DNA from 2 places in the Thioclava sp. NG1 genome. Region 1 is predicted to be linked to the other one. Evidence: riboswitches for the same ligand, from Rfam matches in the RefSeq annotation. Region 1 holds a riboswitch; the other holds the start of a gene.
The links. Region 1 has a riboswitch for cobalamin ahead of DEM26_RS10720 (hypothetical protein). Riboswitches for the same ligand answer to the same signal wherever they lie in the genome.

Region 1 (14,580 bases):
CCCATTCACGCCGCGCGAGGATCGGCTCCGCACGGTCGCGGGGCGGACGGCTCATTTCGTGTCCGTCGCCATGCCCCATCCCAAGCGCAAGCGCCGGGAAGACATCGGTGACGAGATTGAGAAACAGGATCTGCAGGGGCAGGAGCGGCGCGGGGAGCCCCACCCCCACGGCGATCCCCACCACGAGGATCTCCGAGAGATTGCACGACATCAGGTAGACGATGAACTTTCGGAGATTGCCGAATATCACCCTGCCCTGTCGCACCGCCTCGACGATGGTCGCGAAATCATCGTCCTTGAGCACCATATGCGCCGCCTCGCGGGCGACTTGAGTGCCGCGTTGTCCCATCGCAATGCCGATATCGGCCTTCTTCAGCGCCGGTGCGTCATTCACCCCGTCGCCCGTCATCGCAACGGTCTCCCCCTCGCGCTGGTAGAAACTGACAAGCTCCAGTTTCGTCGCCGGGGCCACGCGGGCGAAGACGCTGGCCTTGCGCAGGCGGTCGAGCGTGTCATCGCTGGCGCTCTCAAGATCGAGACCTGTCAGCTCTCTCCCCTCGATCGCCATTACACCGTCCTCACTGATCCCGGCATCTCTGGCGATGCGTGCGGCGGTCTCGGCGTGATCCCCTGTCAGCATGATCACCCGTATCCCTGCGCTCTGGCAGGCCGCGATCGCGGGCGGGACATCCTTGCGCAGGGGATCGGCGAGACAGGCGATACCGACCAGCGTCAGCCCTTCATAGGGGGCCTCCTCCGTCCCCTCCGCCTGCTTCATAGCGAGTCCTATCCCGCGCAACCCCTCGCCCGCCGCTTCAGCGTTGCGGGCGATCCAGCTTGCCTTGTCCTCATCGCTCAGCGGACGCGCACCCTCCGGCCCCAGAACCTCGGAGCACGCAGCGATCACCGCTTCGGGCGCGCCCTTTGTCGCGTAGAGCATACCCCCCTGCGGAAGTTCATGGACCGTCGCCATCATCAGGCTGTCGGTCTCGAACGCATGCTGGAGCAGGCGTGACTCTGCTCCGTCTTCGGACACCCCTAGCTTTCGCGCTGCACTCAGTAGCGCCAGCTCGGTCGGATCCCCGATCCGGCCATCCTCGCCGTCCCCCAGCTCGGCATTGTTGCACAGCATGCCGATCTGCAGCGCCGCGCGCAGACGGTCGTCCGCGATTCCGCTATCCGGGCCGTCCAGATTCACGCTCCCCCCGTCGAGCAAGACCTGAACCACGCTCATCCGGTTCTCGGTCAGCGTCCCCGTCTTGTCCGTCAGGATCAGCGTGGTCGCCCCGAGCGTCTCGACCGAGGACAACCGGCTGATCAGGGCGTTGCGCTGCACCATCCGCCACATCCCACGCGCGAGCGACAGCGTGGCAACGACGGGAATACCTTCGGGGATCGCGGCCACGGCAAGCGCGACCCCGGTCTGGATCATACCGGTGAGCGGGTGGCCCTGCGCCAGCCCCGTGACGATGATCGCGACGGCGAGGACGATCGTCAGCCAGACAAGTCGCTGACCGAGCCGCGTCAATTGGTGTTCGAGCGGTGTGGGCTCCGTGCTGGCCTCCATCGCGAGCTGGCTGATCTTGCCGATCTCGGTCTCCATGCCGGTGCGCACCACCACGCCGATCCCCGCACCCCGCGTCACGGCCGCGCCCTTGAACGCCATATTGGAACGATCCCCCAACACGACGTCGGAGGGCAACGCTTCGGTGATCTTGCGCACCGGAAGAGACTCGCCCGTCAGTACGGATTCATCGCAATAAAGCCCCGACGCTTCGACCAGCCGCAGATCGGCGGTCACAACGTCGCCCGCCTCGAGCATCACGAGATCGCCCGGCACCAGATCGTGGGCGTCGACTTCGCGCAGCATCCCGTCCCGGCGCACCCGGGTACGGACCTCGGCGACGCTGAACAGCGCCTCCATGGAACGGGTCGCGCGCAGCTCGGTGAAGAACCCGATCGCGCCGTTCAGGAGCAGCACGACGAGTATCGCCAACGCCTCGACGATATCGTTGATGACCAGCGAGAACACCGTCGCCAGAACGAGAAGCGCGACGATCACCCCCTGGAACTGATGCAGCAGGATGCTGAGCGCACTGCGCGGTTTCTGACGGCGCAGGGCGTTCGGGCCGTGGCGCGCGAGGCGCGCGGCGGCCTCCTCGGCGGACAGCCCGTCCGGAAACGGCACGGACAGACGCGCCAGCACCGCCTCGGCGGTTTCGACAAATGCTGGTGCGGCGTCGGTTTCCTGCATTCCCGGGGGCCTTCGGTGATCCCACGTCGATGGTAAGCCTTTCCGCGGCCTACGCAATCGTCTCGCCTTGCGTAGGAATGCCGCAGAACGCTCCCCCGTCCGCACCCAGATCACGGATCGTTGATCCCGGTCAATGACGGTTCACCGATGTCGCCCCAGCCTAGATCGCAGGTCTGGCTGCGAAATTTCACCGCAAGCGCGACCGGGAGGAGGAGGAAAACATGCATATTTGTAAAGCCATGATGGCGGCGGTGAGTGTCGCTGGCGCGCTCTCGGCCAGCGCCGCGCGGGCGGATGGCACGGTCGAGGTTCTGCACTGGTGGACTTCCGGGGGCGAGGCCAAGGCCGTCGGAGAACTGAAGAAAGCCTTCGAGGCCGAGGGCGGGGAATGGATCGACTCGCCGATCGCGGGCGGTGGCGGCGATGCCGCGATGACGGCGCTGAGGGCGCGCGTCGTGGCCGGAAACCCGCCGACCGCTGTGCAGCTCAAAGGGCCCGGTATTCAGGAATGGGCCCAGCAAGGCGCGCTCAACGACGTCCAGTCCGTGGCGGATGAGGGCAATTGGGACGATGTGTTGCCGCCGGCGCTGGCCGAAATCATGAAATACGAAGGCAAATACGTCGCAGCCCCGGTCAACATCCACCGCGTCGACTGGATCTGGGCCAACCCCGAGGCGCTGAAGAAAGCGGGCGTCGAAGGCATGCCCACGACCTGGGACGAGTTCAACGCAGCCGCCGACAAGCTGCAGGCGGCGGGTATCGTGCCGCTCGCCCATGGCGGTCAGCCTTGGCAGGACGCGACGCTGTTCGAAGACGTGGTGTTGGGAATCGGTGGGGCCGATTTCTACCGCAAGGCGCTAGTGGAGCTCGATCCGGAGGCCCTGACCTCGGACATGATGGTCAAATCCTTCGATCAGCTGCGCAAGCTGCGTGGCTATGTCGATCCGAACTTCTCGGGCCGCGACTGGAACCTCGCGACCGCGATGGTGATGCGCGGCGAGGCCGGTTTCCAGATCATGGGCGACTGGGCCAAGGGCGAATTCCTCGCGGCGGGCAAGGTTCCGGAAAAGGATTTCCTGTGCTGGCCCACGCCGCGCAAGGGCTTCGTGCTGAATTCGGACAGCTTCACCTTCTTCAAGGTGGAGGGAGAAGACCGCATCGAGGGCCAGAAAGTGCTGGCGCGGTTGATCATGTCGCCCGAGTTCCAGAAGGTCTTCAATCTCGCGAAAGGGTCGATCCCGGCGCGCACGGATGTGCCGCTCGATGATTTCGACGCCTGTGCCAAACGCTCGCACGAAGACCTGCTGGCCGCGATCGAGAACGACACGCTGGTGCCGTCGATGGCGCATGAGATGGCGGTGCCCCGCTCGGTGCGCGGCGAGTTCCTCGATCTTGTGACGGCGTTCTTCAACTCCGACATGAGTTCCGAGGACGCGGTCAAGCAACTCGCTGCCGCGGTCAAGCGCGCGCAGGAAAACTAGGGCCTGCAATGTCCGGGAGGACGGGCCCCATGGCAAGGTTCGGGCGGGCGCTGGAAAGGCGCCTGCCCGCGATTGTCGTCTCTCCGCTTTTCGCGGCGAGCCTGTTCTTCGTCTACGGCTTCATCGGCTGGACGGCCTATATCTCGCTGACCCGCTCGGGGGTGATGCCCGACTACCAATTCGACGGGGTGAGCCAATATGTCCGTCTCTGGCAGACGCCGCGCTGGTACGTGGCGATCCGCAACCTGTTTGTCTTTTCGGGCCTGTTCATCTCGATCTCGATGGCGATCGGCATCCTTCTGGCGATCCTGCTCGACCAGAAGGTGCGCATCGAGGGGGTGATCCGCACGATCTACCTCTACCCGATGGCGCTGAGTTTCATCGTCACCGGAACGGTCTGGAAATGGATGCTGAACCCCGGCCTCGGCCTGGAGCGGTTGATGCATCAGGCCGGGTTCGAGAGCTTCAGATTCGACTGGCTGGTGAACTCGCATTACGCGATCTACACGGTGGTGATCGCGGCCGTCTGGCAAAGCTCCGGCTATGCGATGGCGCTGTTTCTGGCCGGGCTCCGCTCGGTCGATGACGAGGTGCTGAAAGCGGCGGCGATCGACGGCGCGGGCCCTTGGCGCACTTATACCGGGATCGTGCTGCCGATGCTGCGACCGGTGTTCCTCTCCACCGTCATCATCCTCGCCCATCTCGCGATCAAGAGCTTCGATCTGGTGATCGCGCTGACTGGCGGGGGGCCGGGCTATGCCACCGACTTGCCCGCCACCTTCATGTATTCCTTCGCCTTTCAGCGCAGCGAGCTGGGCGTGGCGGCGGCGAGTGCCACGATGATGCTTATGACGGTCATCGCGATCATCGTGCCCTATCTCTACTCGGAACTGAGGAAGACAGCCGGATGAGCGCACGCAGCACAGGCGGGATCGTCCGGCGCAAGGGGCTGCATCACGGCCTGATGCGCGCGCTGCTCTTCGCGGTGCTCGGGCTGTTCTGCATCTACTACCTGATCCCGCTTCTGGTGATGATATCGACCTCGCTGAAATCGCTGGCCGAGATCAGGGAGGGCTCTCTCATCAGCCCGCCGCAGGCGCTTGACTTCAGCGCCTGGGAGAAGGCGTGGAACAGCGCCTGCGTGGGTGTGCGTTGCAACGGGCTTGCGCCCTATGTCTGGAACTCGGTGATGATGACCGTCCCGGCGGTGGCGATCTCGACGATACTGGGCGCGCTCAACGGCTATGCGCTGACCAAGTGGCGCTTTCGCGGCGCCGATACGATCTTCGCGCTGATGCTGTTCGGCGCCTTCATTCCGTTTCAGGTGATCCTTCTGCCGATGGCGCGGGTGCTGGGCCAGCTCGGGCTTGCGGGCACGGTCCCGGGGCTGATCCTCGTGCACACGGTCTATGGCCTCGCCTTCACGACGCTGTTCTTCCGCAACTTCTTCATCGGGGTCTCGGACGGCATCATTCAGGCGGCGAAGGTCGACGGGGCGGGTTTCTTCGGAATTTTCTTCCGGCTCGTGCTGCCGATGTCGCTGCCCGCGATCGTCGTCACCGTGATCTGGCAGTTCACCCAGATCTGGAACGACTTCCTGTTCGGCGTCGCATTCACGATCGGCGACAGCAACCCGGTGACGGTGGCGCTCAACAACGTGGTGAACACCTCGACGGGGGTGAAGGAATACAATGTCGACATGGCTGCGGCGATCATCGCGGCCCTGCCGACGCTGGCGGTCTATGTCTTGGCTGGGGCGTGGTTCGTGCGCGGTCTCTCGGCCGGAGCGGTGAAAGGGTAGCGATGGCAGCGGGAATTTCCCTTCAGGGCGTGCGCAAACGCTTCGGGACCAACGAGGTGATCAAGGGCATCGACCTCGAGATCGAGGCGGGCGAGTTCATTGTCCTCGTCGGGCCCTCGGGCTGCGGCAAGTCGACACTGCTCAACCTGATCGCCGGGCTCGAGACGCTGAGCGACGGCCATATCGACATCGCGGGGCGACGGGTCGACGACACCCCGCCGCGCGACCGCGACATCGCGATGGTGTTCCAGTCCTATGCGCTCTACCCGACCAAGACGGTGCGCGAGAACATCACCTTCGGGATGCAGACCCGCCACGTCCCGCGCGCCGATCAGACCAAAGCCGTCGAGGAGTTCAGCACGCTTCTGCAGATCCATCCCTATCTCGACCGCAAGCCCGGCCAGCTTTCGGGCGGCCAGCGCCAGCGAGTCGCAATGGGCCGCGCGCTCGTGCGCAAGCCCGAAGTGTTTCTGTTCGACGAGCCCCTGTCGAACCTCGACGCCAAACTGCGGATCGAGATGCGCACCGAGATCAAGAAGCTGCACCAGCGGCTCGGCAAGACCGTCGTCTATGTCACCCACGACCAGATCGAGGCGATGACGCTGGCGACACGGATCGCGGTGATGGATAACGGCCATATCCGTCAGGTGGCCGAGCCCGGCGCGATCTACGACGATCCGGTGGACCTGTTCGTCGCAGGCTTCATGGGCTCGCCGCCGATGAACATGCTGCCCGGTGTCCTGCGCCGCGGGGAGCCGGAAGGCGTATCTGTCGAAGTGGCGGAGGGGGCGGCAGAAGCGCTTCGGTTCCCCTTGTCCCAAAAGCTCGCGGAGCGGATCACCGCCCCCGACGGGCAAAAGGTCGTCCTCGGGCTTCGGCCGGAGGTGATCTTCATGGCTGGGACCGAACTGCCCGGCCCCGACCGTTTCGTCTTCGAACGTCCGGTGGATCTGGTCGAGCCGACCGGACCGGACACGATGATCGTCTTCGCCCTGGGCGAGACCGAGGTGATCGCCCGGGTCCGGCCCGAGGACGCCCTGCCTCCGGGCGCGCCCTTCAGCTTTGAGGTCGATATGGGCAAGGCCAAGGTCTTCGACGCCGAGACCGGGCTGCGCCTCTAACGCGTGCAGCCCGCGGGCGTCCGGTCACCCTTTGCCTTCGGCCTCCGCGACATGCCCTTTCACCTTCAGGAAGCTGTCCGGTGTCACCGAGATCGAGTCGATCCCGAACTCCACCAGGGTGCGGGCGAATTCAGGGTAGTTCGAGGGCGCCTGACCGCAGAGGCCGACCTTCGCGCCCACGCCATGCGCTTTCTCTATGACCGTCCGGATCATCCACTGAACCGCGGCATGGCGTTCGTCGAAGAGCGTCGCGAGCCTGTCGCTGTCGCGATCGATCCCTAGGGTCAGCTGCGTCAGATCGTTGGACCCGATGGAGAACCCGTCAAACCGCTCGGCGAAGGCTTCGGCGAGGATGACGTTCGAGGGCACTTCGCACATCACGTAGATCTGCAGCCCGTTCGATCCGCGCACCAGCCCTTCCTCGGCCATCACCGCCAGCACGCGGTCGGCTTCCTCGGGCGTCCGGCAGAACGGAACCATCACCAGCACATTGTCGAAGCCTGCCTCTTCGCGCAGCCGGCGGATCGCCCGACATTCCAGCCGGAACCCGTCGACATAGGCCGGATCGTAATAGCGCGAGGCCCCGCGCCAGCCGATCATCGGGTTGGATTCCACCGGCTCGAACTGCCGCCCGCCAAGCAGGTCGGCATATTCGTTCGTCTTGAAATCGCTCAGCCGCAGGATCATCGGGTTCGGATAGGCCACGGCGGCGATCCGGGACAGGCCGAGCGCCAGTTGATCGACGAAATATTCGGACTTGTCCTCGTATCCCCTAGTGAGGGTTTCGATTTCCTCCCGCACTTCCGCCTCCTGAATGTCGGAGAAATGCAGCAGCGCCATCGGGTGGACCCGGATCGTGTTCGAGATCACGAATTCCATCCGCGCCAGACCGACACCATCGATCGGCAGCCGCCACCAGCGCGCCGCGATCGCCGGGTTGGCGAGGTTGAGCATGACCTTGGTCTTGGTTTCCGGCACCGCGTCGAGGTTCAGATCTTCGACCGTGAACTCGGCAAAGCCGTCATAGACCAGACCCTCGTCTCCTTCGGCGCAGCAGACGGTCACCTCCTGCTCGTCATGCAGCACATGGGTCGCATCTCCACACCCGACGACGGCGGGAACACCCAACTCGCGGCTGACGATGGCGGCATGGCTGGTTCTACCTCCGTGATCGGTGATGATCGCCGAGGCCCGTTTCATCACCGGCACCCAGTCGGGGTCCGTCGTCGAGGTGACAAGGATCGAGCCGTCCACGAAATCGTCGATGTCCTTGACGTCCTCGATCAGGCAGACCCGCCCGGTCGCGATCTGCTCGCCCACCGACAGACCGTTGACGACGACCGGACCGTGCGCGCCGATCGTGTAACGCCGCAAAGACCCGGCGGAGACTCGCGACTGCACCGTCTCGGGGCGCGCCTGCACGATGTAAAGCTTGCCCGTGACGCCGTCCTTGGCCCATTCCATGTCCATCGGCTGCCCGTAATGCGCTTCGATGGTCGCCGCTTGCTGCGCGAGGTCGAGCACCTCGTCATCCGACAGGACGAACCTCCCGCGCTCGGCTTTCGAGGTCGGCACGTTGCGCACCGGGTTCGGAGCGTCCGGCCCGGCATAGATCATCTTGATCTCTTTCGCGCCGAGCTTCCTCTCGATGATCGGTTTGATCCCCGTCTTACCGAGGAACGGCTTGTAGACCTGAAACTCGTCCGGCGTGACCGCGCCTTGCACGACGTTTTCGCCCAAGCCCCAGGCCGCGCTGATCAGCACGACCTTGTCGAAGCCGGTTTCGGTGTCGATCGAGAACATCACCCCCGACCCGCCGATATCCGAGCGTACCATCTGTTGAACGCCCACGGAGAGCGCGACATCGAGGTGATTGAACCCTCTGAGCTTGCGATAGGTGATCGCGCGGTCGGTGAAGAGCGAGGCATAGCAATTGCGGCAGGCGGTCAGAAGCTCCTCCTCGCCCGAGACGTTGAGATAGGTCTCCTGCTGACCGGCGAAGCTGGCATCGGGAAGATCTTCGGCCGTCGCGCTCGAGCGCACGGCGACGGAGACCTCGGGCACCCCTGCCCGCTTGGACAGATCGCGATACGCCTCCCGGATCGCCGCCTCGGTCGAGGCGGGCCAGTCCCCGGCCACGATGGTGTCGCGAATGCTTTGCCCCGCGACATGCAGGCTGATCTTGTCCGCATCGTAATCCGCAAGATAGCCCGCGATGGCCTCGGTCAGTTTGTTCTCTTCAAGAAACATCCGATAGGCGTCGGCGGTGGTGGCGAAGCCCGGCGGGACCTGAATACCCTTGGCGCCCAACTCCTGCACCATCTCGCCGAGCGAAGAGTTCTTGCCGCCCACAAGCGCGACATCTTCGCGGCGTAAGCTATCGAAAGGAATGACTTCTTTCTTCGTCGTCATGGGCTCGCCTCTCCTGTTTGCACTTGCGGGCACTCTATCCGAGGCGCGCATCGGGGCCTTGATCTCTGTCAACGCGGGGCCTTTCGGACGGGGCTCTGCCCGCGTACCCTCCGCCGCCCAATCCGTTCTGGACAGCGTGAGATTTTCCTGCGATCAAATCCGGGATGGTGTCCGGCCCCAAAGGGTCGGCTGAAAAGGGAACACGGTGCGGGCGAGGCCCAACTCCGTGACTGCCCCCGCAACTGTAAGCGGCGAGCGCCACCGAAAACGCCACTGACCTGCAAAGGTTGGGAAGGTCCGGTGAAGCCACGACCCGCGAGTCAGGAGACCTGCCATCTCGGATGCGCGCTTAGCGCATCTCGGTCACCTTAAACCCGGGCGGGGTGCCCTGGGACGGAGAGTCGAGAGATGGACCAGATCGGACCTCGCATATCGCCGTGCCGCGACCAATCCCGCCCTTTTGCGCGGAGGGCGCGATGCTTTTGGAACGAACGCTTTCACTCTTACAACTCGATATAGGGCCGATCTCGCCGCTGCGGGCGCGTGAGCTGGGCACGCTGGGCTACATGGAATGGCTTGGCACGCTGCCGGGCGACATGCCCTATGCGAAGGCGGCGATCGTCGCCCATATGCAGGCCTATCCGCACTCCCTGATCTCACCAGCGGTGGAGGTGTTCTGCGAGCTGTTGCTGGAGTCGCTGACCCCGCAGCCTTTCGCCTTGCCGATCGAGATGCCCCCGCCGGTGCGGCGCGGCGGGGCACGCGCCCGGCGCGGCCTCTGACCCGCTTTTCGTCTTGCGGTCGCTCTCTGCGGCCCGACCGAGGACCATTGCAGTAGGGAGCGTCATTCGTTCCCTGCGAGGCTCGGCTCTGTCCAACGATGGTCATGGATGAACTGAGAGGATCTCTCCATGAATGACAACAAACTGACCCGCCTGCTCGACGCGCGCCCGGTAATCTGCGCCGAGGGCTTTCTGTTCGAACTGGAACGGCGCGGCTATCTGACCGCCGGGGAATTCGTGCCCGAGGTGGCGCTCGAATACCCGCAGGCGCTGCGCAATCTGCATGTCGATTTCCAGCGCGCCGGCAGCGATATCGTCGAGGCCTTCACCTATAACGGCCACCGCGAGAAGATGCGCGTGATCGGCAAGGAAGACCTGCTGGAGCCGCTCAACCGCGCGGCGCTGAAGATCGCCCGCGAGGTCGCCAATGCCAAGACCGGAAACCTGATGGCGGGCAATATCTCGAACACGAATATCTGGGACCCGGCCGATCCGGCGCGGCAGGCCGAGGTGCGCGCGATGTTCGACGAGATGGTCGGCTGGGCGGTCGAGGAAGGCGCGGATATCCTCATCGGCGAGACCTTTTACTACGCGAGCGAGGCGCTATGCGCGCTCGAGGCCGCGAAGGCGTCGGGGCTGCCGGTGGTGCTGACGCTGGCACCGATGGCGGCCAACGAGATGATGGACGGGGTCGGCATCGTCGAGACCTGCCAGCAGCTCGAACAGGCGGGCGCCGATGTCGTCGGGCTGAACTGCTTCCGCGGGCCGCAGACGATGATGCCGTGGCTGCGCAAGGTGCGCGCGGCGGTGAGCTGCCATGTCGGCGCCCTGCCCGTGCCCTACCGGACCACGAAGGAGGAGCCCACCTTCTTCAACCTCTCCGATCACAACGGCTGCACCTGCCCCTCGCCGCATGGCCGGACCTTTCCGACCGCGCTCGATCCGCTGGCTTGCAACCGCTACGAGATCGGCGCCTTCGCGCGTGAGGCGCAGGCGATCGGGGTGAATTATCTCGGCGTGTGCTGCGGGGCGAGCCCGATGCATATCCGCGAGATGGCCGAGGCCGTGGGTCGCGAGACCGAGGCCAGCCGCTTCTCGGAGCGCATGGAGAACCACTTCATGTATGGCCAGAACGCCCGCCTTCCGGCGCATATCCGGGCGCTCGGCGACGGGGCCTGAGCCTTGACACAGCCCTGTCGCGCGAGAGTTTCGCGCGCCAGGGCAATCTATATATTGACACCACCACACCATGCATCCCAATATGATGTTGCTTTGGTTCCTGCGAGTCACTCCGCAGGCGAAGAGGGAAGCCGGTGGAATTCCGGCGCTGCCCCCGCAACTGTAAGCGGCGAGCCTGATGTCCGAATGTCACTGGTGCGATGCGCCGGGAAGACGGACCGAGAGGCGTTCGAGCCGCGAGCCAGGAGACCTGCCAGAGCAGATAGACGACGACCGCGGCGGAGGGCCCGGGCGCGTGGCTATGTGCTGCGGCACCCTGCCCACGAGCCTTGTCCTACGCGGCCGACAGCAAACAAAGGGACAGGACACATGACCATCACCGTCTATTCGAAACCGGCCTGCGTGCAATGCACCGCCACGACCCGTGCGCTGGATGCGAAGGGGATCGACTACAACGTGATCGACCTCACCGAGGATGCCGCCGCGATGGAGATGGTGCAGGACCTCGGCTACCGTCAGGCGCCCGTGGTGATCGCGGGCGAGGATCACTGGGCGGGCTTCCGGCCCGACATGATCGGACAGCTCAACTGAGCGCGGGCCCGGATCATGGGACAGGCAAGGCTGATCTATTACTCCTCGGCCTCGGGGAACACGCAGCGCTTCGTGGAGCGGCTGGGTCTGCCCGCGCTGCGTCTGCCCCTCTCGGCGGAGGCTCCGATGCCGTACCCGCCCGGCCCCTACGTCCTGATCTGCCCGAGCTACGCCGACGGCAAGGGGCGCGGCGCGGTCGCGAAACCGGTCATCGCCTTTCTCAACGATCCCGCCCGCCGCGCGGGTCTGCGCGGCGTAATCGCCAGCGGCAATCGCAATTTCGGCGCGCTTTTCGCCTGCGCGGGCGATCTGCTGGCGCGCAAATGCAATATCCCCGTTCTCTACCGGTTCGAACTGGCGGGTACCGACACTGACATCGACCGCGTGCGCGCGGGTCTCGACAATTTCTGGAGGCTGGAATGCTCGACAGCGACGTGAAACCGAGCGGGGCCACGGCCTCGGAATTCGCGGGGCTTGATCACCACGCGCTCAACGCAATGCTCAACCTCTATGACGCGGAGGGCAATATCCGCTTCGACGCCGACCGGATGGCGGCGCGGCAATATTTCCTGCGCCATGTGAACCAGAACACGGTGTTCTTCCATTCGCTGGACGAGAAGCTCGGCTATCTGGTGGAGGAAGGCTATTACGACGCCGCCGTGCTCGATCAGTATTCGCGCAACTTCCAGCGCGCGATCTGGGATGCGGCTTTCGCGGCCAAGTTCCGCTTTCCGACCTTCCTCGGCGCGTTCAAATATTACACCTCCTACACGCTGAAGACCCGCGACGGGCAGCGGTACCTCGAACGCTACGAAGACCGCGTCGTGATGGTGGCACTGACGCTCGCGCGCGGCGACGAGGCGCTGGCGATGCGCCTCATGGAGGAGATGCTGGCAGGCCGCTTCCAGCCCGCGACGCCGACCTTCCTCAATGCGGGCAAGAAGGCGCGGGGCGAATTCGTCTCCTGCTTCCTGCTGCGGCTGGAAGACAACATGGAAAGCATCGGGCGCGGCATCAACTCGGCGCTGCAACTGTCCAAACGCGGCGGCGGCGTGGCCCTGATGCTGACCAATATCCGCGAATATGGCGCGCCGATCAAAGGGATCGAGAACCAATCCTCGGGCGTGATCCCGGTGATGAAGCTGCTCGAAGACAGCTTCAGCTATGCCAACCAGCTGGGCGCGCGTCAGGGCGCGGGCGCGGTCTATCTGCACGCCCATCACCCCGACATCCTGCGCTTCCTCGACACCAAGCGCGAGAATGCGGACGAGAAAATCCGGATCAAGACGCTGAGCCTCGGCGTGGTGATCCCCGACATCACCTTCGAGCTCGCGAAGAAGAACGAGGAGATGTATCTCTTCTCGCCGCATGACGTGGAGCGGGTCTATGGCTGCGCCTTCTCGGAGATTTCCGTGACCGAGAAATACCACGAGATGGTCGATGACGCGCGGATCCGCAAACGCAAGATCAACGCCCGCGCCTTCTTCCAGACGCTGGCCGAGATCCAGTTCGAAAGCGGCTATCCCTACATCATGTTCGAAGACACGGTGAACCGCGCCAACCCGATCGCGGGACGGATCACCATGTCGAACCTGTGCTCGGAAATCCTGCAGGTGGCCGAGCCGTCGGAGTTCGATGAGGACTTGGGCTATGCGCGGATGGGCACGGATATCTCGTGCAATCTGGGCTCGCTCAACATCGCCAAGGTGATGGATGGCGGCGATCTGGGCGCGAGCGTCGGGGCCGCGATCCGGGCGCTCTCGGCGGTGTCGGAGATGAGCGCGATCAACGCCGTCCCCTCGATCCGCAAGGGCAACGAGGAAAGCCACGCGATCGGTCTGGGTCAGATGAACCTGCACGGTTTCCTCGCCCGCGAGCGCGTCCATTATGGCAGCCCCGAGGGGATCGAGTTCACCTCCGTCTATTTCGCCGCCGTAGCCTATCACGCGCTGGCGGAGTCGAACCGGCTGGCCGCCGAGCATGGCCGGAGTTTCAAGGGGTTCGAGGCCTCTGCCTATGCCGATGGCAGCTTCTTCGAGAAATACGTCACCCGCGACTTTCTGCCTGAGAGCGACACCGTAACGGCCCTGTTCGACCGCTTCGGGATCACCCTGCCCACCCGCGCCGACTGGGCCGAGCTGCGCGACCGGGTCATGGAGTGCGGCCTGTGGAATCGCAACCTGCAAGCCGTGCCGCCCACCGGCTCGATCAGCTATATCAACAACGCGACAGCCTCGATCCACCCGATCACCGCGAAGATCGAGATCCGTAAGGAAGGCAAGATCGGCCGGGTCTATTACCCCGCGCCCTACATGACGAACGACAATCTCGAGTTCTACCGCGACGCCTATCAGATCGGCCCCGAGGCGATCATCGACACCTATGCGGCAGCGACCGAGCATGTCGATCAAGGTCTCTCGCTGACGCTGTTCTTCCCGGCCGAGGCCACGACCCGCGACATCAACCGCGCCCAGATCTATGCATGGCGGCGCGGCATCAAGACCATCTATTACATCCGCCTGCGCCAAGCGGCCCTCGAGGGGACCGAGGTGCAGGGCTGCGTATCCTGTTCCCTGTGAGGCCCGCCATGAAAGATCTGCACACATCCCGCCCCGTTCCGCGTGCCGTCAACTGGAACCGCCTTCAGGACGACAAGGATCTCGAAGTCTGGAACCGGCTCACCTCGAATTTCTGGCTGCCCGAGAAGGTGCCGCTGTCGAACGACATTCAAAGCTGGTCGCAACTGACCGAGGATGAGCAGACGCTCACGATCCGGGTCTTCACCGGGCTGACGCTGCTGGACACGATCCAGAACACCGTGGGCGCGCCTGCGCTGATGGCGGATGCGGCGACGCCCCATGAGGAAGCGGTGCTGTCCAACATCGCCTTCATGGAGGCCGTGCATGCGCGCAGCTATTCCTCGGTCTTCTCGACACTGTGCAACACCGCCGAGGTCGAC
Region 2 (14,580 bases), on a different contig from region 1:
TAGCCCGAGGGCCCGATGATCGCAGCTTTCAGCCCCGGCGCGGGTGTCTGGATCGCCGCCAGCCGCGCATCGAAATCCGCGAGCATCTTCGCCGCGCGACCGGGATGGCCAAGAAGCTTGCCCATCGTCTCGATCCGGCCGCGGATCTCGGGCAGCGAGGTGCCCGGCGGCAGTTGCTCGACCCGGATCCCGAGCGTGCGCAACATGCGGATCGTGTCGGGGTTCGACCACGTATCGGCCAGCACGAGATCGGGATGGAGAATCGAGATTTCCTCGGCGCGACCGTAGTTTACGGGAAGGTCTTCAGCCTGTTTCCAGTGCACCGACATCGACGGGTCGGTCGCGAAATGGCTGACCGAGACGATCTGCGACGGATCGGCCAGCGCCAGCGCCAGCTGATCGGTGCAGAGGTTCATGGAGACGACCCGCCGCGGCACATCTCCCGCAGGCTCTTCCGCCCATGCGGAGGAGGTCGCCGCCAAGGCGGCGAAAAGGGCGGCGCAAACCGCCCATTTCAGATCAGAACCGCGCACGCAGCCCCACATAGGCGGCGCGACCCGAGGTGCCGTAGCCCGGCCAGAGCTGGTAATCGGTGTCGGTCAGGTTCTCGATGCGCAGATAGGCCTCCTTCTCGTTGCCCAGATCGTAGGTCATCTGCGCGTTCAGCAGGCCGTAATCGGGCTGGCTCTGACGATCGGTGACCACACGCATATCGGCGGCGAGCGTGATCTTGTCGGTCACCTGCGCGTCGATGCCCGCGGTCAACGTATGACGCCCGAAGGCCGAGTTCCACGTCGATCCCGACGACAGCCCGTCGGGGTTCTTCCAGTCGAGATAGGTGTAGCCGAGGCTGTAGTTGATCTTGCTGGTGATCGGCCCTTTCAGCCCCAGCTCCAGCCCCTGCCGCTTCGCGGTGCCCGAGGTCTGGTAGTAGGTGCCGTCGTAGTCGATCAGGTCGTCCACCTCGATATGGAACAGCGTCGCGGTCAGCTTATGCGCACCGAAGTCACGCTCGACGCCGAGATCGTAGCTCAGCGATTTCTCGGGCTTGAGGTCGGGATTGCCCACGTAGCCGTCATAGAGTTCATAACCCGACGGCGCGCGGAAGCCATTGCCGATCGACGCCCGGTAGAGCGTCGCGGCGTCGGCCTGCCACGTCACGCCCAGACGACCCGTGGTGTTGCCGCCGAAATCCGAGTGATCGTCGTGGCGCGCGGAGGCGGTCACGTTCACCCCGTCCATCGGCGAGAAAGCATATTCACCGAAGATACCCGTATCCGCCGTCAGGACGTGGCCCGAGACATAGGTGCCTGTATAGGTTTCCAGCGTGCGATCCGCCCCGAAGGTCAGCCGCCCCGGCCCGAGATCGGTCGAGGCTTTCCAGTCGAGTTTGCGGCGCTTGCCCTCGTAGCCATAGTCATAGACCGGATACCAGCGCGAGGTCGTGTAATAGGTCAGACCGAGCTCGTGATCGAGCGGGCCGGTCGCGAATTTCGCGAAGAGACGTCCGCCCCGCTCCTTGTGGATCGTGTATTCCCCGTCGTCGGAGGGCGGCGAGGTGAAGGCATTGTCGAACTCGCCCCGATCGTTCTGCGCGAACCCGTTGAAGCCGATCAGCAGATTGTCGGAGATGCGCTTCTGCGCGCGCAGGCTGACACGGTCGGCGCGGTAGCCGTCCTTCTCGGTATTGCCGTTCTTCTTGTCGGCGGCCGAGAAGCCTGCAGTGTAAATTTTCGACAGCTGAATCGCGAGCTCGTCATCGCCCTTCTTCCAGCCGAAATTATAGGCCGCATTCGCGGTGTGGTAGGAGCCGAGCTCGAGCTTGACGCTTTGGCTCACGCCATCCTCGGTCGGGCGCGGCGTGTCGAGGTTGATCACACCGGCGACCGCCTGCCCGCCATAGACCGCCGATTGCGAGCCGCGCATGATCTCGACCCGGTCGTAGTTGAACGTGTTGAACCGGCCCAGGTCGGGCAGCACCTGCGTCGCCGACGGATCGGAGACGTCGATCCCGTCCACCACGACCTTCACGTAGTTCTGCGACACGCCGCGAATGGTGAAGCCGGTCTGCGCGCCCATCGGCCCGCGCGACAGGATGCCGACGCCCGGCGACTGCGCGATCAGGTTGGCGAGACGGGTCTGGCCCGAACGCTCCAGCTCCTTGCGCGACAGCACGGTGACCGCCTGCGCGGTCTTGTCCGACGATTGCGGCTCGAGCGCGCCGTGATAGATCACGATCTCATCGAGTTGGTAAGGTTGCGCATCTTGCGCGAGCGCGGGGCCTGCCAGCGCTGTGGTGAGCATCAGGCCCACGGTCAAACGGGTGCGGATCATATCCAATTCCCTCGTGCCGCGACTCTGCGGTCGCGTGAACTTCGCATTGCAAGTCTTTGGAAATTTGGAATTTCCGCCGACGGTGAAAAATGTCACCACTGACGGAAGACCGCCTCCGCTGCGCGCCCCGCACAGGCAGAAAGGATGAGCGCCTCGGCAGGTCTCCTGGCTCGCGGGTCCTGGTTCCGGCTGGCCTTCCCGGGTCTCCCCAGTGGCTCAGTCAGCCGTCACTCGCCGCTCACAGTTGCGGGGGCAGCCCCGGAATGAATGCACGCATCGCACCGGGTTCCCTTTTCATCCGCTTTCGCGGAACCGAAGTGCCCCTGCTGTGCCGCGCGCGCCGCACTGAGTCAAGAATATTTCAGCTTTCCACGGCGCGCCGGCAGCGTCGGTTGAACCGGATCGAGGATAGCAGCGCGAGACCGATCAGCCCGGCCCCGATCAGGCCGGTGATCACCTCGGGCACTTCCACCAGCGTCTGCGCGAACATGACGACGGAGAGGATCAGGATCGACCAGAAGGCGCCGTTCTCGAGATAGCGGAATTCGCTGAGCGTGTTGCGCTCCACCAGCATCAGGGTCATCGAGCGCACGTACATCGCGCCGATCCCCAGACCGATCGCGATCAGAAACAGGTTCTGGGTCAGCGCGAAGGCCCCGATCACCCCGTCGAAACTGAAGGACGCATCGAGCACTTCGAGATAGAGAAACGCGCCGAGGCCCGCCTTGGCCGTCTCGGCGGCGATATTCGTCCGGTCGAGCACGTGGCTGAGCACCTCGACGCCGAGAAAGGTCGCAAGACCGCAGATGGAGGCGAAGAGGAACTCGTCCTCGCGCCCCTCCGGCAGAATCCAGGTGAAAAGCAGAACGACGACCAGCACGAAGCCGATCTCCAGGCCCCGGATCGACGCGAGCGCGCGCAACCGGCGCTCCAGCGCGCGGATCCAGTCGACCTCCTTGCCCTCGTCGATGAAATAGGTGAGCGCTACCATCATCAGGAAGGCGCCACCGAAGCCCGCGATCGACAGATGCGCGTCCTCGATGATCTCGGCATATTCGGCCGGGTGTTTCGCAGCCAGAAGAACCGCATCCCACGGTCCGATCCCGGCGGCGATCACGACGATCAGAAGCGGGAAGAGGATACGCATCCCGAACACCGCGATCAGGATACCCCATGTCAGGAAACGACGCTGCCATTTCGGCGTCATCTGGTGCAGCTTGTTGGCGTTGACGATGGCGTTGTCGAAGCTCAGCGAGATTTCCAGCACGGCCAGCACGGCAGTGATCATCAGGAAAGAGACCGCGCCGCCAAGCCCGCCGGTCTGAGCGAACCCCAGCGCGAAGGACCCGACCAGCCCTGCCACCGTGACGGCGATGGCCCAGGAAAAATAACGATACATGATGGTCATGCTGGCTCCGGCTGCATGAGGCCTCACTTAGGCTTCGCCCCCCGTCTTCGCAAGGGAGCGCACTGTCAGAGTTGGTCTGTGTGACCCTACGGCGTGGGGCGGGTCGGCGGGAAAACGCGGCGCAAGATACCCTGCGCACGGCGGGTCGCGCCCGCTAGAGCCCGACCTCGTCGAGCCAGCCCTTGATCCGCGCCTCGTTCACCCCGAGATCGGATTTCCCGTAGACGAGGTGCCCGCGGATCTGCAGCGTATCGCCTTCGATCCAGAGCGTGGTGACATCGGGAAAGCCCCAGACGGCCGAGCGCGTCACATAGGCCGCGTAGCCCTCGTCGGCGCTGCCCGCGACGCGCTTGGTGCGCGCGGTGCCCCGGATGATCTTGTCGAGCGCGGCCATCTGCGCCGGCGGATCGGAGACGTCGCGCACGGCCTGAAACCCGCCTGTCTCCGGGTGGTCACCGGGCGCTTTCGCCAGCCCGTCGACATCGAAGCGCGCCGGATCAATCGGGGCGAGGCGCACCCACCCGTCGGCCGCCACCACGACGGCGAGCCCGAGCGCGAGGATCGTCACGGCCCGTTTCATGCCCCCCTCTCCCGCATCGCCCAGCCCGCAAGGGCGATCAGCTCGGTCGCGACATGAGCCCCGGCGATCGCCGTCACCCCGGTCGGATCGTAGGGCGGAGAGACCTCGACCACGTCGCCGCCGATCAGGTTGATGCCCTTCAGCCCGCGCAACAGCTCTGCCGCCTGCCAGCTCGCCAGGCCGCCCCAGACAGGCGTACCGGTGCCGGGCGCGAAGGCCGGGTCCAGACCGTCGATGTCGAAGGTGAGGTAGCAGGGTCTATCACCCACCACCGCGCGGATGCGTTCGAGCGTGGGACCGATCCCTTCGCGATGCACGCTCGGCGCATCCACGATGTTCACGCCCAGCGTATCGGGATTGTCGGTGCGGATGCCGACCGAGACCACATTCTCCGCCCGCAAGACGCCCGACTTGATCGCCTTGTAGAGGAAAGTGCCGTGGTCGATCCGGTCCATGTCGTCATCGGCCCATGTGTCGGAATGGGCGTCGATCTGGATCAGCGCGATCTCGCCATGCGCGGCGACTGCCGCGCGCAGGATCGGAAGCGTGATGAAGTGATCGCCGCCGAGCGTGATCGGCACCACGCCCGCCCCGAAGATCGCGCCGAGATGCGCCTCGATCCGGCCCGGCACCTCGGGCACATTGGCATAGTCGAAGGGCATGTCACCGTAATCGACGATCGCCAGCTCGGAGAGCGGGTCATAGCCCCAGCCATAGGGCGCATCGAAAGCCTGCAGCGTCGAGGCTTCGCGGATCGCGCGCGGCCCAAACCGCGTGCCGGGGCGATTGGTCACCGCCTGATCGAAGGGGATGCCGGTCACGGCGATCTGCGCGCCTGCGAGGTCTTTCGTGTAGCGCCGCCGCAAGAAGCTGGTCGCGCCACCGAAGGTATTCTCGAAGCTCAGACCGCGCGCATCTGCGCGCGTAAAGGCCTGATCCACTTGGGTTTTCGCATCTTCCAGAGCCATGGGCGCCCTCCCTTTCGCCCGCGAAATCTGCGCCAGCCCTCGCGGGAGGTCAAGTTGCCCCGCAAGGCGACGAGGGATGCGTCCGAACCCGCGCACTCCGACAAGGGCCCGCCCGGGACGATCCGGGCCGGGCAGCGCCCGCAACCGCGCGAACCGGGCGCAGAAGACCGAAGCTCTCATTCGCTCACGCCACCGTGTGCCGCGACTTCATCGAATGGACGCGCCCGCCGCGCCGGCCCGGCAGCCCCGCTTCACCCAACCGATATTGGCCCGCGTGACAACGGCGCGGCAAAATCTCGCCTCGGCGCGAAAATTTCCAATGAATGTGACATAGGTCAAACTTGCGAGGCAAACTTATCTATATCACCGCCGCGTGAGCTGGAGGAGTTACGATGCGTTTGACCACTCGAACCAATCTCGCGATGCGTGTGCTGATGTTCTGTGCGGTCAATCCGGACCGCACCGTGCGCAAGCACGAGATCGCGGAAGCCTGCAATGCGTCCGAGAACCATCTGGCGCAGGTGATCAACACCCTTGCGCATGAGGATTTCATCACCACCCTGCGCGGCCGCGCCGGTGGCATGAAACTTGCGCGCCCACCCGAACAGATCGGCGTCGGCAACGTGCTGCGCGCCTTCGAGGCCCGCCTGCCTTTCGCGGAATGTTTCGACACCGAGACCAACACCTGCCCGCTGCGCGACGCCTGCCTGTTCCGCGATGCGCTGAGCGAGGCGCTCGAGGCGTTTTACGGAACGCTCGACCGCAAGACCATCGCCGATCTGGTCGAGAACAACACCGCGCTGGAAGCGATGCTCAGCCTGCCCGGCCTGCAACCCATCCCGATCTGCACGGCGGCGCGAGCTGCGCGATAGCCCTTTGAAACAACGCTCCGCGCAGGCGGCCACGATAGGTCCGAATTCTTGACGCACTCGCGCCAAAATCCGCGCTTTCGTGTCGGCGACGTCACAGTTTCATGACGGTCGCTCACGCCAATGCGACCAAAAATCAGTTTCGCTTGACCGACCCTTTTCTCGGCGAGAGCCTGTGGCTACTTGTCGCAGCAACGGGAAGACCCCGCTAGAACGCGACTCATCACAAGGCTTAGGTCATGCAACAGCAATCGGGCAATCAATCAGGCCAGCAACAGCAAGGCGGCACGAACCGTCCTGGCCAGCAACAAGGCCAAACGGGCAATACGACCCAACAGAACGGCACCGTATTCGACGATTGGGCGTCCATCTGACGCCCTCTCTCGCGCCGCGATGATAGCGGCCCAGGCAGGCCCCGCAACCGGCATCTTCATCCACCGCCGGTTTTCGCGCCGCCCGCCATTCGATCTCTCCTTCGCGCTGCTCTTGCGTGGCGCGAAGTCCAGCTTCAGACTGCGATGATCCGCCAATCCGTCGCGCTGCCCTTGCCGCGCGGCCCGAAGGACCGTCCGGCACGATGAGCACCTCTATCACCTCCATCAAGGGGATCGGCCCCGCCACCGCCGAAGGTTTCATGCGCGCCGGGATCACCTCGGCGGAAGACCTGCGCGAGATCGGAGCGGACGCCGCCTATGCCGCCTGGATCGAGGCCGGGAACCCCGCCCATTTCATCGGTTATTACGCACTGCACATGGCGCTGCAGGGTCGGCCGTGGAACGACTGCCGCGGCGCCGAGAAGGCCGCATTCCGGAAGAAATTCGACGCGCTCAAGGCGCGGATCGCAGCGGAGGACAGCTCCGCGCCTTCCGCAAAAGAAAAGGGCCGCGCCCGGCTGGACGCGGCCCTCTCGGAAATTGGTCTGATCGCGAAACGCTAGATCAGCCGACGATCTCGAGACCCGAGAAGAAGAACGAGATTTCTTCCGCAGCGGTTTCCGGAGCGTCGGAGCCGTGCACCGAGTTCTCACCCACGGAGAGCGCGTATTCCTTGCGGATGGTGCCCTCGTCGGCTTCCGCCGGGTTGGTCGCGCCCATCACTTCGCGGTTCTTGGCGATCGCGCCTTCCCCTTCGAGGACCTGAACGACGACCGGCTCGGACGCCATGAATTCGCACAGTTCGCCGTAGAAGGGGCGCTCTTTGTGCACTTCATAGAACTTGCCGGCCTGTTCCATGGTCAGCTGGATGCGCTTTTGCGCGACGATGCGCAGACCCGCTTCCTCGAACTTGGCATTGATCTTGCCAGTGAGGTTGCGCTTGGTCGCGTCGGGTTTGATGATGCTCAGCGTGCGTTCGATGGCCATGTGTGACCCTTTCCTTGTGTTCGCGGCCGGAAAGCCGGTCCGAAATATCCCGCGCCTGCTATCATGCAGGGGCTGGCTTGAAAAGCCCTCATGGGCGGGCCCGGGGCGAGTCTAGCGCGGTTTCGTGACCGTTTGGTCAAGGCAGACCGGCGGGCCGCCGGGCGTCACGGGCCGAAGGACGCCTCCGGCGGGGATATTTTTTGCCAAGCCGAAGCGGCGCGGCGCGCAGCAGCGATTGACTGTCGCGCGCCCCTGCGCCAAGTCAGGCCCCATGTTGCGCATCTCCGATATCTCTTTTTCGATCGAAGGCCGTCCGCTCTTTGCGAACGCCTCCGCTACGATCCCCGAAGGCCACAAGGTCGGCCTCGTCGGCCCCAACGGCGCGGGCAAGACCACGCTGTTTAGGCTGATCCGGGGAGAGCTGACGCTGGATGGCGGCGAGATCGCCCTGCCCTCGCGCGCCCGCGTCGGCGGCGTCGCGCAGGAGGTGCCGTCTTCTTCGACCTCGCTGCTCGACACCGTGCTGGCCGCCGATGAGGAACGTGCCAGTCTTCTAGCCGAGGCCGAGACGGCGACCGATCCGCATCGCATCGCCGAAGTGCATGCGCGGCTCGCTGATACCGACGCATGGTCGGGCGAGGCGCGGGCCTCCGCCATCCTGAAGGGGCTCGGCTTCGACATGGAGGCGCAGAAGCGCCCCTGTTCGGATTTCTCGGGCGGCTGGCGGATGCGCGTGGCGCTGGCGGGCGTGCTCTTCGCGCAACCCGATCTGCTGCTTCTGGACGAACCGACGAACTATCTCGATCTCGAAGGCGCGCTCTGGCTGGAAAGCTACCTGATGCGCTACCCGCATACGGTGATCGTGATCTCGCACGACCGCGATCTGCTGAATCGCGCGGTGGGCTCGATCCTGCATCTCGAGGACAAGCAACTGACCCTCTATCAGGGCGGCTACGACACCTTTGCCCGCACCCGCAGGCTGCGCCGCGAGGCGCAGGCCGCGCAGGCCAAGAAGCAGGACGCGCGCCGGGCCCATCTGCAAAGCTTCGTCGATCGGTTCCGCGCGAAGGCCACCAAGGCCAAGCAGGCGCAGGCGCGGGTCAAGATGCTCGAGAAGATGGAGCCGATCACCGCGCCGGAAGAAGCGGCCAAGCAGGTCTTCACATTCCCCGAGCCCGAGCAGCTCTCGCCGCCGATCATCGCGATGGAAAGCGCCGCTGTCGGCTATGGCGGCCCGGCGATCCTGAAGCGTCTCAACCTGCGTATCGATCAGGACGACCGGATCGCGCTTCTGGGTCGAAATGGTGAGGGGAAATCCACGCTTTCCAAGCTCTTGGCGGACAAACTTCAGGTGATGGAGGGCAAGATCACGCGGTCCTCCAAGCTTCGGATCGGCTATTTCGCCCAGCATCAGGTGGATGAGCTTGACCTTAAGGAAACGCCGCTGACCCATCTCAAGCGCGAGCGTCCCGACGAGCATCCCGCCAAGCTGCGCGCGCGGCTCGCTGGCTTCGGCCTCGGCGCGGATCAGGCGGAGACGGCGGTGGGCAAGCTCTCGGGTGGACAGAAGGCGCGGCTGTCGCTCCTGCTGGCGACGCTCGACGCGCCGCATCTCTTGATCCTCGACGAGCCGACCAACCACCTCGACATCGAGAGCCGCGAGGCGCTGGTGACCGCGCTCACCGAATATTCCGGCGCGGTGATCCTCGTCAGCCACGACATGCACCTCTTGGGACTGGTCGCGGACCGGCTCTGGCTGGTGAAAGGCGGCGCGGTCGCGCCCTATCAGGGCGATCTGGAAAGCTACCGCGCCGAGCTGCTGGCGCCGCCGCCCGAAGACAAGCCCGCGAAGCCCGCAGCACCGAAAACGGCCAAGCCCTCCCGCGATGCGATGACGGCAATGAAGCGCGAGGTGCGCGACTGCGAGGCCCGGGTCGAGAAGCTTAGCGGCATGCTGGAGAAGCTCGACGCGAAACTCGCCGATCCCGCGCTTTACGAGCCGGAAAAGGCAAAGGACCTCGCGGTCTGGCAAGCGAAGCACACCGAGGCGACGCAGGCGATGGAGAAGGCCGAAGCACTCTGGATGGCGGCCTTGGAAAAGCTGGAAACCGCTGAGCAAAATTAAGATCGTCGAAGGGGCCGCCCGCCCCTTCCTCTTGACCCAAATATCCCCGCCGGAGGCGCCTGCCCTTTCGGCAAGCGCTTCGGCTCACAGCTTGTAGATGCCCTCGAATTTCCGCGTGAGATAAGCCAGCAGCGGCGTCTCGGTCGGCTCGAACCCGCAGGCATGCCGGATCGTCTCGCGCGGCGTGCGCAACCCGCCGTGGACGCGCAGGTTTTCGTCGAGCCATTGTTTCGCGGGCGTCGCATCGCCCTCGGCGAGGGCTGCGTCGATCCCGGGCGTAACCGCGCGCATCGCCTCGTCCAGACAGCCCGCATAGACATTGCCGAGCGCATAGGTCGGGAAATAGCCGAACAGTCCCACCGACCAGTGTACATCCTGCAGGAAACCCTGGCTGGGCTTGGTGACCTTCACGCCGAAATCCTGCTCGAAGCGGGCATTCCACGCCTCTTCGAGATCGGCGACCTCCAGCTTGCCCGAGATCAGATCGCGCTCCAGATCGAAGCGCAGCATGATGTGGAGGTTGTAGTTCAACTCGTCCGATTCCGTGCGGATGAAGCCCATGTCGACGCGGTTGACCAGCGCGTGGAAGGCCTCCCTATCCATGCCGAGATCGCCGAACGCATCGGTCATGCGCTGGTGCAGCCAGCCGGTGAACGGGGCCGAGCGGCCAAGCTGGTTCTCGTAGATCCGGCTCTGGCTTTCATGCACGCCCATCGAGACGCCATGGCCCAGCGGCGTGAAGCGATAAGCCGCGTCGATCGCCTGCTCGTAGGTGGCGTGGCCGACCTCGTGGATCGTCGAGTAGATATTGCCGAACGGGTCGCTTTCGGAGATGCGCGTCGTGATGCGCGCATCATCGCCGCCGCCCGAGGAGAACGGGTGAACCGACATATCCAGCCGCCCGCGCGTCCAGTCATAGCCGAAGGCGGAGGCGCATTTACGCGCGAGCCGCAGCTGGGCGTTCTCGGGGAAGACCTTGTCGAAGGGCTGCGGCGAGATCTCCGAGCCCAGCACCCGGTCGCGCAGCTCCACCAGCGGGCCGCGCATCCGGTCGAAGACGGTGGCGATTTCCTTCGACGTCGCGCCCGGCTCATAGTCGTCGAGCAGCGCGTCGTAGAGATTGCCCTCGGACAGGCATTCCGCCTCTTCGCGCTTCAGGCGCACAACCTCTTCCAGCGTCGGCAGGAAGGCGGACGCGTCCTCGTTGGCGCGGGCCTCGGCCCAGATGCCCTGGGACAGAGAAGTCAGCCGCGCCATCTCGGTCGCGAGGCGCGCCGGGATACGGGTCGCGCGGTTGTAGCTGCGCCCGACCAGATCGAGAATGCGCGCGCTCACCGCGTCGTCGGCCTCGGCGCGGGCCAGCCAGTCTTCGATACGCGGATCGGTGCGGCGCGCATGCAGCACCGATTCCAGCGCCGCGGATTCCTCGGCGCGCTGATCGGCGGCGCCGCGCGGCATCATCACTTCCTGATCCCAGCTCAGCAGCCCGGCGATATTGCCCAGCGCTTCGGTTTCGCGCTGATGCGCGAGCAGGTCCTGATAGGCGCTCATACGCGGCCCTCCCGGATGGAACGAACAAGGGGGAAGCGCGCCATGTGACGCGCGCGGATCACGAGGACCCATGTAATAACGGCGCCGAACTGATGGATGAGACCCAGCCACCAGTAATTCACCAGCTCAAGCGCGGTGGTGATGCCCAGCACCATCTGGAAGAAGATCATCGCGGCCATCAGCGCGAAGGCTTCCTTGGTGCGCGGATGGGCCGAGCTGCGCGCGCGCCATGCGGCATAAAGGCCCGAGGCGAAGACGAGATAGCCGACCATCCGGTGCATGAATTGCACCAGCGCCGGGTTCTCGAAGAAGTTGCGCCAGATCGGCGTGTAATCGAAGCTCTCGGAGGGCAGGAACTGTCCGTTCATCGAGGGCCATGTCGGGAAAGCGAGCCCGGCGTCGATCCCCGCGGTCAGCGCGCCGAGAAGAATCTGCACGAAAACCAGCCCGATCAGCACCGAGCCGATCCGGGTCAGGCGCGGTTCGGCCAGTCTACGTGCCTGCAACAGCGCCGATTCCGGGCGCGAGAGTTGCAGCGCGAACCAGGAGATCAGACCAAGGATGATGAAAGCGAGGCCGAGATGCGTGGCCAGACGATAAGAGGCGACCGACGTCATCCGCCCCACGAGGCCCGAAGACACCATCCACCAGCCGATCGCGCCCTGCAAACCGCCCAGTATCCCGAGACTGAACAGTCGACCCGTCCAGCCGGTCGGGATTTTCTTGGTCAGCCAGAAGCCGATGAAGCCGATGAACCAGACCATGCCGATCAGGCGGCCCAGCTGCCGGTGCCCCCATTCCCACCAGAAGATGCCCTTGAACTCGGACACGGTCATGTTCGGGTTCATGTATTTGAACTGCGGGCTCTCTTTGTAATGAGTGAATTCCGCCTGCCAGTCCGCATCGCTCATCGGCGGGATCGCACCCGAGATCGGGTCCCAGCGCGTGATCGACAGACCGCTATCGGTGAGGCGCGTGGCCCCGCCTACCGCGATCATCGCCACGACCAGCGTGAACAGCACGAACAGCCACATCCGGATCGCCCGGCGCGCGCCGCGCGGCTTGGCGTCGATCATGCCTCCCTTGGGCTCGGCCCGTTTGGCACTGCCCTCGGCTCCGACTTCCTCGAAGATGCTGCGTTTTTCGGCCATGCGTGCGGACCCCCGGCTTGTCTGTCGGCTTTACTCGGCAAGAATTTGCGCGTGGGCAAACTAGGCCGCCCCCTTACCGGGGGCAAGGGGGCGGGAGAGCGCGGGATGCGCGGGCCGAGGCCACTTAGGCGTGATCGCGATGCGTCAGTCGAGATCTTCGCGGACGATGCGATCTTGCGAGACGCCGAGCTCTTTCAGCGTGGCCTCGAGCTCGTCCACCATTTCGTGGGGGCCGCAGACATAGAACTTGCCGCTCTCCTTCTCGACATAGGGCGCGAGGAAGCCGCGATCGATCTTGGCGGTTTGCACGCCCGCGCCGGGATCGTCCTGCTTGGTCACGGTCCAGACGGTCTCCAGCCCCGACATCGCCTCGAACTCGTCGCGCAGGATGATGTCGTCCTCGGTCTTGTTGGAGAAGATCAGGCGGCAACCCTCCAGCGTACCTTCGCGGGCCAGTCGCGCGCGCAGGATCGAGATGAAGGGCGTCACCCCCGCCCCGCCCGCGATGAAGGTGCCGGGGCCCTTGTCCTTGATAGCGCCCCACGGGTCGGAGACTTCCACCGCCTCGCCGGGCTTGAGCGTCGCGATCTGCTCTGTCACGCCGTCATGGTCCGGATAGGACTTGATGACGAATTCCAGCGTGTCGCCGTCCACCGGGTTCGTGAAGGTGAAGGGGCGCTTCTCGTCGGTCCAGCCCTCCCGGGTCAGGTTCAGCTCGACCGCCTGACCGGGGTCGAAGTCGAACCCGTCGGGGCGCGGGAAGACGAGGTGATGCGTGTCATGGGTGACGGGGCTGATACTTTGCAATTCGAGACGGGTGCTCATGAACGGCTCCTTTCGTTGAAGAGCGAACGCGAGGCTTTGCGCAGGCGTTCCCATCCGATCCGCGGAATGCGCAAAGAAAAGGGCCGCGCGATTGGATGTCGCGCGACCCTTGGGGATTTCGAGGGGTAGCGGCGCGATCAGAAGCCGAGCGCCGCGCGGATCTGATCGACCACCCCTTCCACGAGTTGCGGATTGTCGCGGGCGCTTTGCACCGCCGTGCGCAACTGCGCCTTCGTGGCCTCGGGCAGCTCGGACGTATCGACGATGTCGATCACCCTGTCGGCGTCGAACCCTTCCACGGTCAGCGCCTTCGCGGCGCTCATCACGCCCTGGCCCTGCACCGGCGTCTGGGTATCGCCACCGCTCGCGGCGCCTGCGGGGGCTGCCGCCTGCGTCGCATTGGTGGCGGCGGCCGCGGCGTCGGCGGCGGCATTCGCGGCTTGGCTGGCGGCCTCGGCGGCTGCTTGCGCCGCAGAACTCGCCCCCTCGATCGCGGTCTCGCTCGCATCGGCCTGCGCGCCGCTGGCTGCGGACGCCGCCGCGTTCGCAGCCTTCGCGGCCGCTTCCGCTGCCGCCGTCGCGGCCTTCGCGGCATCGGTGGCGGCGGCACTGGCCGCATCGCTGGCGGAATTCATCGTGGCTTTCGCAGCCTCGTTCGCAGCCGAAGCGGCGTCCTTGGCGGCGCTGGTCGCGTCGCTCGCCGCCTGCTTGGCTGTATCGGTCGCTTTCGAGACGGTATCGGCAGCGCTCTGGGCAGCATCGGAGGCAGCAGTTTGCGCCTGATCGGCCCCCTTCTTCGCGGCCTCTTTCGCGGCATCCGCCGCATCCGACGCCGCGTTCGAGGCGGCATCCGTCGCGCCTGCCGCCGTGTCCTTCATGCTTTCCGCGGCATCCGAGGCGGCCTGCGTCGCCTTGTCGGCCGCGTCGGAAGCGGCTTGGGTCGCCTTGTCCGCGGCGGCCTTCACCGACTCGCTTGCGGATTTCACCGCATCGCTGGCCTTGTCGGCCATGGTCTTTCCGGCGCTCTCGGCGCTCGTAGCGGCCTTCGGCGTCGCATCGGTCGCTTCGGTTCCGTCCGAGATATCGGTATTCAGGATGATCAGTCCGGCGGCCACCCCCAGCACCACGATCACTGCTGCCACAAGCTTGTTCATCACGCTATTTCCCTTGATTGTCTTGCTCTGCGGGCCCTCTTCGCCCGACCACGATCTTCGAACGCAGCGGCCCGCGAGGCCCGCGATCGCGCGGCAAACGCCTTGGCCCTGCCCGGCGGGACACAACGCAGATCCTCCCTGCCCGGTTCCCGTGCCTTTGCGGTTGAATACGGCGGCACTCGGGACTATCTTTTCCGCCCGAAATTACTCAATGGCTACAGAAGGATTCCCACCATAGCCCGCAGACCCCACAA

Region 2: linked by a shared signal. The riboswitch ahead of DEM26_RS07355 (TonB-dependent receptor plug domain-containing protein) and the one ahead of DEM26_RS10720 (hypothetical protein) in region 1 are both predicted to bind cobalamin.

Annotation. Positions count from the first base shown of each region.
Region 1 covers NZ_QFBB01000005.1:7,861-22,440, forward strand. The annotation lists gene DEM26_RS10690 (cation-translocating P-type ATPase) at 1-2,254, opposite strand, end outside; gene DEM26_RS10695 (ABC transporter substrate-binding protein) at 2,476-3,735, shown strand; gene DEM26_RS10700 (carbohydrate ABC transporter permease) at 3,765-4,646, shown strand; gene DEM26_RS10705 (carbohydrate ABC transporter permease) at 4,643-5,536, shown strand; gene DEM26_RS10710 (ABC transporter ATP-binding protein) at 5,539-6,657, shown strand; gene ppsA (phosphoenolpyruvate synthase) at 6,682-9,069, opposite strand; cobalamin riboswitch at 9,218-9,420, shown strand; gene DEM26_RS10720 (hypothetical protein) at 9,546-9,851, shown strand; gene DEM26_RS10725 (homocysteine S-methyltransferase family protein) at 9,981-11,030, shown strand; cobalamin riboswitch at 11,108-11,302, shown strand; gene nrdH (glutaredoxin-like protein NrdH) at 11,400-11,621, shown strand; gene nrdI (class Ib ribonucleoside-diphosphate reductase assembly flavoprotein NrdI) at 11,637-12,059, shown strand; gene nrdE (class 1b ribonucleoside-diphosphate reductase subunit alpha) at 12,041-14,200, shown strand; gene nrdF (class 1b ribonucleoside-diphosphate reductase subunit beta) at 14,209-14,580, shown strand, end outside.
Region 2 covers NZ_QFBB01000003.1:373,646-388,225, forward strand. The annotation lists gene DEM26_RS07350 (ABC transporter substrate-binding protein) at 1-533, opposite strand, end outside; gene DEM26_RS07355 (TonB-dependent receptor plug domain-containing protein) at 520-2,334, opposite strand; cobalamin riboswitch at 2,473-2,666, opposite strand; gene DEM26_RS07360 (DUF475 domain-containing protein) at 2,696-3,733, opposite strand; gene DEM26_RS07365 (DUF1499 domain-containing protein) at 3,897-4,322, opposite strand; gene speB (agmatinase) at 4,319-5,290, opposite strand; gene DEM26_RS07375 (RrF2 family transcriptional regulator) at 5,683-6,162, shown strand; gene DEM26_RS07380 (TfoX/Sxy family DNA transformation protein) at 6,737-7,096, shown strand; gene ndk (nucleoside-diphosphate kinase) at 7,098-7,520, opposite strand; gene DEM26_RS07390 (ABC-F family ATP-binding cassette domain-containing protein) at 7,792-9,645, shown strand; gene DEM26_RS07395 (carboxypeptidase M32) at 9,730-11,196, opposite strand; gene ctaA (heme A synthase) at 11,193-12,347, opposite strand; gene DEM26_RS07405 (FAD-binding oxidoreductase) at 12,492-13,172, opposite strand; gene DEM26_RS07410 (hypothetical protein) at 13,310-14,326, opposite strand.